Regions from separate parts of the Leminorella grimontii genome, predicted to be linked through region 3. Evidence: predicted binding sites of a transcription regulator. Region 3 holds the regulator's gene; each other region holds the start of a gene.
What was found. The regulator CRP, encoded in region 3, controls carbon source genes, mostly activating them, when cyclic AMP is high. The targets are predictions, from matches to a motif close to ATGTGANNNNNNTCACAT.
Positions count from the first base shown of each region.

Region 1: the regulator CRP is predicted to act here: its motif matches at 2,630-2,647, upstream of gntK (gluconokinase).
Region 2: the regulator CRP is predicted to act here: its motif matches at 2,317-2,334, upstream of garD (galactarate dehydratase).

Region 1 covers NZ_CP146357.1:4,124,359-4,128,626, forward strand. The annotation lists gene edd (phosphogluconate dehydratase) at 1-384, opposite strand, end outside; gene gntU (gluconate transporter) at 645-1,982, opposite strand; gene gntK (gluconokinase) at 1,994-2,524, opposite strand; gene gntR (gluconate operon transcriptional repressor GntR) at 2,707-3,702, opposite strand; gene rhtC (threonine export protein RhtC) at 3,839-4,268, opposite strand, start outside.
Region 2 covers NZ_CP146357.1:2,923,715-2,927,982, reverse strand. The annotation lists gene V8L73_RS13600 (type 1 glutamine amidotransferase) at 1-502, shown strand, start outside; gene garD (galactarate dehydratase) at 569-2,131, opposite strand; gene V8L73_RS13590 (MFS transporter) at 2,676-4,025, shown strand; gene V8L73_RS13585 (glucarate dehydratase family protein) at 4,043-4,268, shown strand, end outside.
Region 3 covers NZ_CP146357.1:403,813-408,080, reverse strand. The annotation lists gene V8L73_RS01990 (hypothetical protein) at 1-544, shown strand, start outside; gene V8L73_RS01985 (phosphoribulokinase) at 623-1,492, shown strand; gene crp (cAMP-activated global transcriptional regulator CRP) at 1,778-2,410, shown strand; gene V8L73_RS01975 (YccS/YhfK family putative transporter) at 2,468-4,268, shown strand, end outside.

The DNA of each region.
Region 1 (4,268 bases), 610 kb from region 3:
GCTGAGCAGCGAAAGCTCCATGCCGTCCTGCCCCTGCGTCACGCCGTCGCACATGGCAGGCACGCCACCGGCCACCTGGCCTACGGCGCCAACCTGATGCAAAGCGCGTTTAATGATGTTCGGATAGTGTTCATAGGGTTGGTGGGCAGAGAGCATATCGTTGTAGGACGTCACGATGCCAATATTGCTCTTCACCATGCTTTTTAACGACGCCTTATCGTCCGGCGAGCAGGCGGCAAAGCCATGGGCCAGGTTGCCGCACGACAGCTGCGAGCGGTGGACGGTCGTCCCCTTGGCCGCGTCGATTTTAGCCAGATAGCGCGCCCGGCTCTCTTTAGAACGAGAAATGATATTTTGCGTAACGCGCTCAACGGTAGAATTCATGTTATGCCTCACAGTCATACAAGCTTCGCCAAATTCTTAGATAAACGGTTGCGATGTCCTCTGGGAAAACCGCTTATGTAAGAAATCTATCGCTTAATGATACCGGTAACAAAATAAACCTGATTCGATTCAGCATCAACTAAAAGCGCAAGAATTGTTCAAAAATAAAATGGGAAAACGATACGGAACAATCAACGACAGACGATGAAAATCAGAAAGCGCCCCCGGTAGCTTGGCTACGCGAGGGCGCTTATCAGTAATTACAGCAGGGAGAACGCTATCATACCTACGATAGCACCCGTAGTTCCCAGGATGGTCTCCATCAGCGTCCAGGTTTTCAACGTTTGCGCTTCCGTTGCGCCGGTAAACTTACCGAACAGCCAGAAGCCGGAGTCGTTAACGTGGCTTAGCACAATCGAACCGCCGGCAATACAGACGGACAGCGCAGCCAGCTGAGCGCCGTTATATCCCAGCTCGCCGATAACCGGAAGCACCAGACCGACCGTCGTTAAACAGGCGACCGTTGCCGAGCCTTGGATAACGCGAACCGCAGCGGCCAAAACAAAGCAGGCCGCAGCAATCGGAAGACCCGCGCCAATCAGCGCATTACCCAGAGCGGGGCCCACGCCGGAATCAACCAGAACCTGCTTGAACACGCCGCCGGCGCCCGTCACCAGTAGGATAATACCCGCCGGTTGGATAGCCGCAGAACAAACGGACATCACCTTTTCACGGCTCATGCCGCGACGCAGCGCCAGGCCGTAAATTGCTAACAGACAGGCCAACAGAATAGCGACAAACGGGTGGCCGATGAATTTAAACCATTCAACCAGCGGAGAATCCGGCGCAACAATGCGCGTACCGATGGTGTTTAAGCCAACCAGAATCAGCGGGAACAGCACCAGAACCAGACTAAAGCCGAAGGACGGCAGCGCGTCTTTATTAATGCTAGGTTCATCAATGTCTTCCGGCAGATCCAACGTAACAAAACGGCTAATGAAGCTGCCAAAAATCGGCCCGGCCAGAATCATACCCGGGATCGCCGCGGCGAGGCCGATGATAATCATCCAGGTGAAGTCAGCGTTCATTTGTGACGCCAGCAGCATAGGCGTCGGCCCCGGCAGTAAGAACGCGGCGGCCGCGGCAACCCCGGCAAACAGAGGAACAACCAGCCTGACCAGGTTTCCTTTTGTACGACGCGCAACGGCAAACGCGATGCCGATGAGTAGAACGATGGCAACGTCAAAAAACAGCGGCAGCGCACAGATAAGCCCGGCAAGGCCCAGCGCGTAGTTGGCGCGCTTTTCGCCAAAGCCGTGCAGCAGCTTCACGGCAATCTGATCCAGCGCGCCGGTCTCATGCAGGATTTTGCCGAACATAGCGCCTAACGCAACGACGATGGCCAAAAAGCCGAGCGTACCGGCCATCCCCTTTTGCATCGTCTCTACGATTTTTGTTAAGGGCATGCCGGAAAACATGCCGGCGCCCAACGACACCAGCATTAGCGCGATAAACGCGTGCAGGCGAGCATACATCACGAGAAACAGCAGTAGTAGTACAGAGCCTACCGCCGTTAACACGAGGGTTAACGTATCCATTATTATTATCCTTAAGCAGTTTTGGATTTTATGTGCCGAATAACGTCAGCAACAACGTCATCAAGCGGTTGGTCAATATTGATAGCAGCAACGTCCTGTTCTTCCAGCCCAGGCTCTTCTAGCGCCGCGAACTGAGACTCCAACATTTTGGGCTTTTGGAAGTGACCTTTACGCGCCATCAGGCGCCGTTCGATAACGTCAAAATCCCCTTTCATATAGATAAACGAAAGGTTTTCATTACCTTCCCGCAGGCAGTCGCGATACTTCTTCTTCAGCGACGAGCAAATAATTAAGGAAACGTCGTTGGTCCTCTGCATGGCGTAAGCCGCGTCGTTCAACGCCTTCAGCCAGGGCATACGGTCATCATCGTTTAAAGGGTTTCCCGACGCCATTTTTTCAATGTTTCTACGCGGATGTAGGAAATCCCCATCAAGAAACGCCGCCTGGAGTTCGTGAGCGACCCGAGCAGCGACCGCCGATTTGCCACTGCCTGATACGCCCATAAGGACAAAAACGCGGCGCGGCTGAGTTTGATTATTCATTAGATACGATCCCCAATGCTTTATGTTACTGGTAACAAGTTATCGGTAACATTCTGTTGTCAGCAGATTAAATAAGCAATAAAGAAAAAGAAGTGAATGAGATATTTGTGAGGAAGTTCAAAAAACAGTGCGGAGGCATCTGCAAATAAGGGGGGGGGGGGAAAATCCCCCTTACGCTCAAATTAGATACTGTCGCCGGCAATCAGAGTGAAGCCAACGTCAACCACGCGGGAAGGCACGGCTTCTCCGCGCAGGCGAGACAGCAGAATTTCTGCGCCGATCTTTCCCATTTTTTCACGCGGCGTTAATACGCTGGCAAGCTTAGGCTGCATCACACGACCAATATCATGACCGTGGAAACCGGCTACGCCCATATCCTGAGGAATACGAATTCCCTGACGCTGGCATTCAAAAATGGCCCCGACCGCCAGGTCGTCATTGGTACAGAAGATGCTGTCAATTTTAGGATATTGCGTCTGAGCCTGAAGCAGCATTTCGGCACCGGCGGAATAGGAAGAGGCTTTTGCCGTCATGATGCTAAACGGGGTAAGCCCGGCTTCACTCATTGCCTGTTCATATCCCCGTTGCTTGATTATCGTTCTCTCATCGTAACGCGCCCCGAAGTAAACGACGTGCCGATGCCCCCGAGCGATAACGTCCCTCGTCATTTGGCGCGCGGCCTCATGGTTATCAAACCCGACGGCCATGTCAAGACAGGGAGAAACGCTGTCCATCAACTCGACGACGGGGATCCCCGCAACTTCAATCATTTTCAGCGTTCGAGGCGTGTGCTGGCGTTCGGAAAGAATAAGGCCGTCGATGTTATAAGACAGCAAAGAGGCCAACCTCTGCTCTTCCTTTTCTGAGCTATAGCCGTAGTGGCCCAGCATGGTCTGATAGCCATGGGCGTCCGTCACGCTTTCTATTCCGCGCAGCACTTCAGCAAAAACCTGGTTGGTCAGGGAGGGAAGTAAAACGCCAATAGCGTGGCTGGTCGCATTAGAAAGAATATCGGGCGCACGGTTTAGAATGTAGCCAGACTCCTCCAGAGCAGCAGCAATTTTCCCTCTCAGAGACAGGGAAACCAGCTCCGGATCGCGCAGATAGCGGCTGATGGTCATTTTTGTGACGCCAACGATATCGGCGACGTCCTGAAGGACGGGTCTTTTTTTCTTCATTATCGGCTAACTAGATAGAGAACTTACCAAAACAGAAGAGCCTATAGCTCCTGATGAAACGTTTCTCAGGTAAAGTACCTTATCTTTTGGCATAAGGAAATCAATAATTTCCCCTCTCCCTGTCGCTAAAAGAATGCTAAAGAGACAGTCTGGAAATAATCAGATTCAAACCGAACCCTGCAAACAGCGCGCCCGCAACGCCGTCGATCCACTTAGCCGCACGCTGATAGCCTCTTCGCATGGCCGGCAGCGCAAAAACAAACGCCACCAGAGAAAACCACAGTATCGTTTCAACCGCGATCAGCCCGAAAATTCCCCAGCGCGCGCCGCTTGCAACGTCGTCGCCTACGAAAACGGAAAATACGCTGCCAAAATAAATCAGCACCTTCGGGTTTGACAGGTTGGTCAGCAGCCCTTTAACAAAGGCATGGCTTGCGCTGACAGCCGCAACGTCATGCTCCGGGTCATGGCTTAACATCTCTTTTTTCATTACCGAACGAAGCAGACAAAAACCCATCCAGCACAGATAAGCGCCGCCGCAAACTACGATAATGCTGTGCAGCCAG
Region 2 (4,268 bases), 1.8 Mb from region 3:
AAAGGCGCTGATATCCAAGTCTATCGCCGCCGGTAAGCGGGTGCTGGGCGTTTGTTTGGGCGCTCAGCTGGTCGGCGAAGCGATGGGGGCGCGCTTTGGGCACAGCCCGGAGAAGGAGATTGGCAAATATTCCATCGCGCTAACCGAATACGGATTGAGCAACGACAGATTTACCCACTTTGGCAAAACGATAGACGTCGGCCACTGGCACAATGACATGCCCGGCCTGACGCCTGAAGCAAAAGTGATTGCCTACAGCGAAGGATGTCCGCGGCAGATCGTCGAATACGATGATAACGTCTACGGCTTTCAGTGCCACCTAGAGCTCACGCCGGAAGTAGTGGAACTGCTGATCGCCAATTCGACCGGCGACCTAAGCCGCGCCGATGAGTTCAAATTTGTTCAGACGCCGGAGGAACTGCGCCGTAACGACTATCGGGAGATGAACGAGGCGCTTTTTGGTTTTCTGGATAAGTGGGTAGCCGGTTTTTCTGCGAGATAAATTTTCCTGATCCTGTCTGTTTAAAAACGGCCCGTTGCGGGCCGCTTTCTCTCTTTGATTAAACCATCAGGTCACTGGCGCCGGGTTAAACACCGCTAGCGCGTTGTGCAGCCCCCATCGATCGGACCACGGTTTTTTGCGGCCGCTGGCGACGTCCAGCAGCAGGTGGAACAGCTCCCAGCCTACGTCTTCGATGGTTGCTTCGCCGGTGGCGATGGTGCCCGCGTCGATGTCCACCAGATCAAACCAGCGCTTCGCCAGCGCGCTGCGGGTCGACATCTTGATCACCGGTACGGCGGCCAGACCGTAAGGCGTACCGCGCCCGGAGGTAAATACCTGCAGCGTGATGCCGGAAGCCAGCTGCTGGGTGCCGCAGACGAAGTCGCTGGCTGGCGTGGCGGCGTAGATAAGCCCGCGCTTGGTCGGGCGCTGGCCCGGCGACAGCACTTCCACAATGGCGCTTTTGCCCGACTTGGCGATCGAGCCCAGCGCCTTTTCCACCACGTTGGCCAGTCCGCCCTTTTTATTACCCGGCGACGGGTTGGCGCTGCGGTCGGTTTTACCGCTGTCGAGATAGTTGTCGTACCAGGCCATCTCTTCCAGCAGGCGCTTGCCGACCTGCTCGTCGACGGTGCGCGGCGTCAGCAGATGCACGGCGTCACGCACTTCGGTCACTTCAGAGAACATGACCGTTGCGCCGGCGCGCACCAGCAGGTCGGAAGCGAAGCCTACTGCCGGGTTGGCCGTGACGCCGGAGAACGCGTCGCTGCCGCCGCACTGCATGCCGACCACCAGCTCGGACGCCGGACAGGTTTCCCGCGTTCTGGCATTCAGCCTTTGAAGGTGAATTTCTGCCACCCGCATAATCTCTTTAATCATGGCGCCAAAGCCGACGTGCTGCTCATCCTGTAGGCGAACGATCGGGCTGTCTTTGAGAATGATTTTTTGCGTATCCGGCGTGCCTTCCAGCAGCCTCTCCGGCTGAAGCTTTTCGCAGCCGAGGCCTATTACCATCACTTCGCCGCCGAAGTTGGGGTTCAGCGCCAGGTTATGAATAGTGCGGATCGGCACGACGGCGGCGGGGGCGTTGATGGCGACGCCGCAGCCGTAAAGGTGATTCAGGCCTACGACGCCGTCAACGTTGGGGTACTTGGGCAGCAGGTCGCGCTCGATAAGTTTGACCACGTAGTCAACCACGCCGGCCACGCACTGAACGCTGGTGGTGATGCCCAGCAGGTTTTTGGTGCCGACGCTGCCGTCCGCATTGCGATAGCCCTCGAAGGTATAGCCTTCCAGAGGGGGAAGGGGGGCGGGAACGTGGGTCGCCAGAGGCAGCGTTTCCAGCGCCGGCGCTTCGGGCAGCGTGACCAGAGACTCTTCTATCCAGCCGCCTTGGGGAATATCTTTCACGGCATAGCCGATGATTTCGCCGTAGCGAACGATGGCCTCGCCTTCGGCGATGTTAACCAGCGCCGCCTTGTGCCCTTGGGGAACGTGCTCCACCAGCTCAAGCCCGCAGCTAAAGCGAGTGCCGGCGGGAAGTCCGTTATCATTGACGACGATCGCTACATTGTCCCGCTCGTCGACTTTAATATAAAGCGGCGTCGAGAGGCTATTCTCTTTATTCATTGTAGATACCTTCATTCCATTAAATAAATGTGATCGGGCTATCATTAAAAGCCATGCCCGTAGCGGCGCGTGAATTCTTTTCTATTTTTCAATTATGTCCTGACAATATATCTACTTCCAAAAATTAAAAATAACAATAGCTATTTTTATGACGTATTCGTAGCGTGTTTAATAAATCAAACAATATGTGATGAGTTTCACCTTTCCGCACTAATTCCCTATTTGTTTATCATGTTTTAATGGTGCTTCAATTCAATGATTTTACTTAGTATTTACAGTTTTTAGGTCGTTTTTAGGCTAAAAAATGGCCCAAGTTACATAAATCATTGGGCATATGCCCAATGACCCGTTTTATGCATAGCCAGTAGTATTCCCTCAGCGGAACCGTGAATTCTTATTTTTCTATTTTCTTATTTCTTGGCGGGGAAATAAATCTGAGCGGAATAGTATTACCACCAGAAATTATTTTCATCCAATGGGGTTGTTAACTAACAGAATTAAAACGATTGGATAGGGTAAATAACTTTATCTATAGGAGAATAACATGGAGTCTATTAATTCAGCGACAAGCGCCAGCGTGAGTGGGGTAAAACCCACCCGCGTGCGTTTCTGGATTGTTGTCATGCTGTTTGCGGTGACCGCAATTAACTACGGCGACCGCGCGACGCTGTCAATTGCCGGAGCGCCGATGTCCTCCTCGCTGGGACTTGACGCCGTCGGTATGGGTTACGTTTTTTCAGCTTTCTCATGGGCCTACGTATTAGGCCAGCTGCCGGGCGGCTGGCTTTTAGACCGCTTCGGCTCCAAGCGAGTTTATTTCTGGAGTATCTTTACCTGGTCAACCTTCACGCTGCTGCAGGGTGCCATTGGCTTTCTAAGCGGCATGTGGGCGCTGGTTTTGCTGTTTACGCTGCGCTTTCTGGTCGGCCTGGCTGAATCGCCCTCTTTTCCCGGCAACAGCCGCATCGTCGCCGCGTGGTTCCCCGCGCAGGAGCGCGGCACGGCTGTCGCTATCTTTAACTCGGCGCAGTATTTCGCCACCGTCATTTTTGCCCCCATCATGGGCTGGCTGACCCACGAGCTGGGCTGGCAGTTCGTATTCTACTTTATGGGCGGCTTGGGCATCATCGTCAGCTTTATCTGGGTAAAAGTTATTCATAACCCGAAAGACCACCCGAGCATCAACCAGGGCGAGATAGACCATATCGAACGCGGCGGCGCGCTGACCAATATGGATCAGGCGGGCGGCAAAAAAGACGCCAGTTCCGGCCCGAAGCTAAGCTACGTCAAGCAGCTTCTGAGTTCGCGGATGCTGGTCGGTATCTATATCGGCCAATACTGTATCAACGCGCTGACCTACTTTTTTATTACCTGGTTCCCGGTTTATCTGGTTCAGGCTCGCGGCATGTCAATTCTGAAGGCGGGCTTTGTGGCTTCCGTCCCTGCGCTGTGCGGCTTTGCCGGCGGCATTTTGGGCGGCGTGATTTCCGATTACCTGATGAAGCGCACCGGCTCTGTGACGCTGGCGAGAAAAACGCCCATCGTTCTGGGCATGCTGCTCTCTATTTCGATGGTGTTCTGTAACTATATCGAATCTGAAATGCTGGTCGTCGGCTTTATGGCCTTGGCCTTCTTCGGTAAAGGCATCGGCGCGCTGGGCTGGGCCGTCATGGCCGATACGGCGCCAAAAGAAATAAGCGGCCTGAGCGGCGGGCTGTTCAACATGTGCGGCAACATTTCCGGCATCGTTACGCCTATTGCCATCGGCTATATCGTCTACTCCACCGGCTCGTTTAACGGCGCGCTGATATACGTGGGCGTTCACGCGGCTATCGCTATTTTCAGCTATCTGTTCGTGGTCGGCAAAATTCAACGTATCGAACTTAAGCTGTAATCGGAAAGGAGGCCGCTATGCACACTCAAGACACGCCAAAAATTGTTTCCATGCAGGTCGTTCCGGTTGCCGGCCATGACAGCATGCTGATGAACGTTGGCGGCGCACACGGCGCTTATTTTACGCGAAATATCGTCATCCTTAAGGACAGCGCCGGACATACCGGCGTTGGCGAAGCGCCGGGCGGAGAGACGATCCTGCGCACGCTGCAGGAGGCTGTCCCTCATATAGAAGGGCAGCCGG
Region 3 (4,268 bases):
CTACTGGCGAGCAAGCGCCATCAGGCTGCTTGAACCGCTGCCGCTAGCAATGCTTTTTGGCGACTACGGCCAAGACATTGTGATATTGCTACAGCAGATCTCTGCCGTAACGGCTGAGCAGACCGAGCAATTGCAGAACAATTTATCCGCCGACGCCGACTCTGCATGGACTAAAGCTTGGGTACTCTGGGACAGCCAGCTAGCGTTTCCCCGGCAACATCAGTATGACGACAAGGACGGGATGACGCTCAGCGCAATGGGACGCGATGATGACGAAAGCTCCCCCGTAAATGGAGGATTTCATCTGATTGCCGAATTGTTGGAACTACAAGCCAAGAAGCAAGAAGGTAGTGATGCCGTTATCCAGATTATCGAAGACGGAGAAACGGAAGAGGCGCTTACGCCCAAGTGGCGCGCGGCAAGAAAAGCGTTTTTACATGCAGCGATGGCGTTCGCTATGCGCGAGCAGCTTTCCAATGACGAGTATGCTGCGCTAACCGCCGCATGGTCGAGCGTATTTAATAATGTAGATAACCACGCTTAAACGTTCTTATCCATATTCCCGCGCATCGCCGACTAGGCTATGCTCAAACGACAATAATAAACGCAAGGACCTCGGCCTATGTCAGCAGCGCACCCCATCATCGCCGTTACCGGCTCCAGCGGAGCGGGGACCACCACCACCAGTCAGGCGTTTCGGAAAATTTTCCAACAGCTCAACCTTAACGCCGCTCGCATCGACGGCGACGCCTATCACCGCTACACCCGTCCAGAAATGGACGCGGAAATCCGCAGGGCCAGAGAGCAGGGGCGCCACATCAGCTACTTCGGCCCGGAAGCGAACGACTTCGCTGCGCTGGAGAGCGGATTTGCCGAATACGGCCAAAGCGGTTCAGGCCGCACCCGTAAGTACCTGCATACCTATGACGAAGCCGTTCCCTATCGCCAGCTTCCCGGCACCTTTACGCCCTGGAGCGGGCTACCCGACGGTACGGATCTGCTGTTTTATGAAGGCCTTCACGGCGGGATCGTTACTGAAAAGCACGACGTAGCGCGCCACGTAGACCTGCTGGTCGGCGTCGTGCCTATCGTCAACCTGGAATGGATACAGAAGCTTATTCGCGACACCGTCGAGCGCGAGCATTCGCGAGAGGCGGTGCTGGATTCCGTCGTTCGCTCAATGGACGACTACATTAACTACATCACACCGCAGTTTTCCCGCACGCACATCAACTTCCAGCGCGTACCTACGGTAGACACCTCGGACCCCTTTTCGGCCAAAAGCATCCCCACCCTCGATGAAAGCTTGGTGGTTATTCACTTTCGCGGGCTCAGCGGGATAGACTTCCCCTATCTGCTGGCCATGCTGCAGGGATCGTTCATTTCGCAAACCAATACGCTGGTAATTCCGGGGGGAAAAGTCGGGCTGGCGATGGAGCTGATTATTACCCCGCTGATTCAGCAGCTTTTGCAGGGTAAGCCGCTAAAATAATAATGCCGTAAAAATAGGCGAATGGCGCTGCAATACGCCAGACGCCCCGCATTTTAGTAACGAGGAACAAGACTCTTGCCTCAAGCTGTGTTAAAAGCTTACGGTGTAGAAGTCCATAAATTAGGTTATGCTCAAGCTGATGCATACAAACGTTCTCTATTCTTTCACGCATCGGCTATAATAGCGCTCACCGAGCCTTTCTGGCGGTTTCGAGCGAGTAGGATTTTTTCGGCAGGCTTCTCGCTTTGCTGTTTTAGGTAGTGACAACAAAGAGGATAACAACAGATGGTTCTCGGCAAACCGCAAACAGACCCGACTCTTGAATGGTTTTTGTCTCATTGTCATATCCATAAATACCCATCCAAGAGCACTCTTATCCATCAAGGAGAGAAGGCGGAGACGCTTTATTACATCGTCAAAGGAGCCGTAGCCGTTCTCATTAAGGATGAAGAAGGTAAAGAAATGATTCTTTCCTACCTCAACCAAGGGGACTTCATCGGTGAGCTTGGCCTGTTTGAAGAAGGCCAGGAACGCAGCGCATGGGTAAGAGCGAAAACCGCCTGTGAAGTGGCGGAAATATCCTATAAAAAGTTTCGCCAGCTGATTCAAGTCAATCCCGATATTCTCATGCGCCTGTCGGCACAGATGGCCAGCCGCCTGCAGGTCACCTCAGAGAAAGTGGGCAGCCTTGCCTTCCTTGACGTCACGGGACGCATTGCTCAAACCCTGCTGAACCTGGCTAAACAGCCCGATGCGATGACCCACCCAGACGGAATGCAGATAAAAATAACCCGTCAGGAAATCGGCCAAATCGTCGGCTGCTCTCGCGAAACGGTCGGCCGCATCCTGAAGATGCTTGAAGATCAAAACCTGATTTCGGCGCATGGTAAAACCATCGTCGTCTACGGGACACGTTAACTACTCTACAAGGCGGGCGCTTTAGCGTGGTGCCCGCTTTATCTACTACGGAAGCGTATGTGGCGCCGCGTTATCTATCATCCTGAAGTTAACTATGCTCTGCGCCAAACGCTGGTTCTCTGCCTACCTATCCTGCTGTTCTGGCTGTTAAACGATCTGCGTACCGGCTTTATGCTTTCTTTGGTCCCGGCCTGCTGCAACATCGGCGGTCTGGATACGCCCCACAAACGATTTTTTAAACGTTTAGCCATTGGCGGCGCTCTGTTTGCCGGCAGCAGCTTTTTATTGCAGCTGTTTCTCGACCTTTCAATTCCGCTTGCCGCCTGCATGTTCATTATGGCGATACTGTTTGGCGTGACCGCGGAAATCAGCCCCCTACACGGACGTCTGATGCCCGCCGCGCTGGTCGCCGGTATCTTCACCCTAAGCCTGGTGGACACCATGCCCATTTGGTATGCGCCCGCGCTGTTCATCATCGGCACGCTCTGGTATGGGCTGTTTACCTACGTCTGGTTTCGCCTGTGGCAGGAACAGCCGATGCGGGAGTCCCTAAGCCTGCTTTACCGCCAGCTCGCGGACTATTTTGAAGCCAAATACAGCCTGCTGACTCAGCACACCGATCCGGAAACGGCGCTGCCGCCGCTGCTGAGCCGCCAGCAGCAGGTTATGGACAGCATTACGCTCATCTACCAACAGCTCTATATGATCACCGACCTGAAGCACCCGCGCCATCAGCGCCTGATGCAGGCCTTTCAGGTTGCGCTCGATTTGCAAGAGCACATCACGGTGAGCCTGCACCAGCCTGACGAAGTGCAAAGGCTGGTAGAGCAAAGCCATGCGGAAGCGGTTATCCGCCACAACGCCAGGATCATCAGCCGACAGCTTAGAACCCTTTCCGACGATATTCTCTACCATCGACGCCCCAAGCCATTTTCTATTGAGCACGAGCTGGCCGCGCTGGAAAAAATCGCCAATCAGCATCCCGACAATCCGGTCGGCGCGTTTTGTTATTACCACTTCAGCCGCATAGCCCAATTGCTCAGCCACCAGCGGCCGCTTTACAACCGCAGCCTGATGCCGTCGCAGAACCGGCTTCCGTTCTGGCGAGCGCTAAAAGGCTACTGTTCGCTGAAGTCCGCCGCGCTTCGCAACGCGGCGCGCCTGGGGGTTACGCTGGCCGCAGGCAGCGCGATTGGCATGGTCCTCAACCTGCCAAAACCGTACTGGATACTGCTGACCGTCATGCTGGTCAGCCAAAACGGCTACAACGCCACCCGCATCCGTATTCAGCACCGTGCTCTCGGTACGCTGTTCGGCATCATCGTCGGCGCATTCATCTTGCGGCTACAGTACCCTGAATACGTCATGCTGCTGTTGATGCTGGCGATTACCCTTGCCGCCTATCTGGCGGTACGAAAATACTACGGCATTGCGGTCGTTGGCTTTACCATCACCGCCGTATATACGCTGCAGATTATCGCCGGTAGCGGCATGGAGTTTCTGCTTTCCCGGCTGGTGGATACGGTGATTGGCTGCATGCTGGTATTCGCAGGAACCATCTGGCTATGGCCCCAGTGGCAAAGCGGCCAGCTGCGCAAAAACGCCCACAGCGCGCTGGAAGCCTATCAAAATCATCTAAGGCAGATGTTTGCCCAGACGGACGACGCCACCGCGCTGTCGTACGCAAGGATGAAGATGAATCAGGCCCACAACGCGCTGTTTACCGCATTGAACCAAGCTATGCAGGAGCCAGGCTTCAACTCTCGCTACCTGACGGACATGCGCCTTTGGATCACCCACAGCCAGTTTATCGTCGAGCATCTTAACGGCATGACGGTGATCGTTCGCGATCAGTACG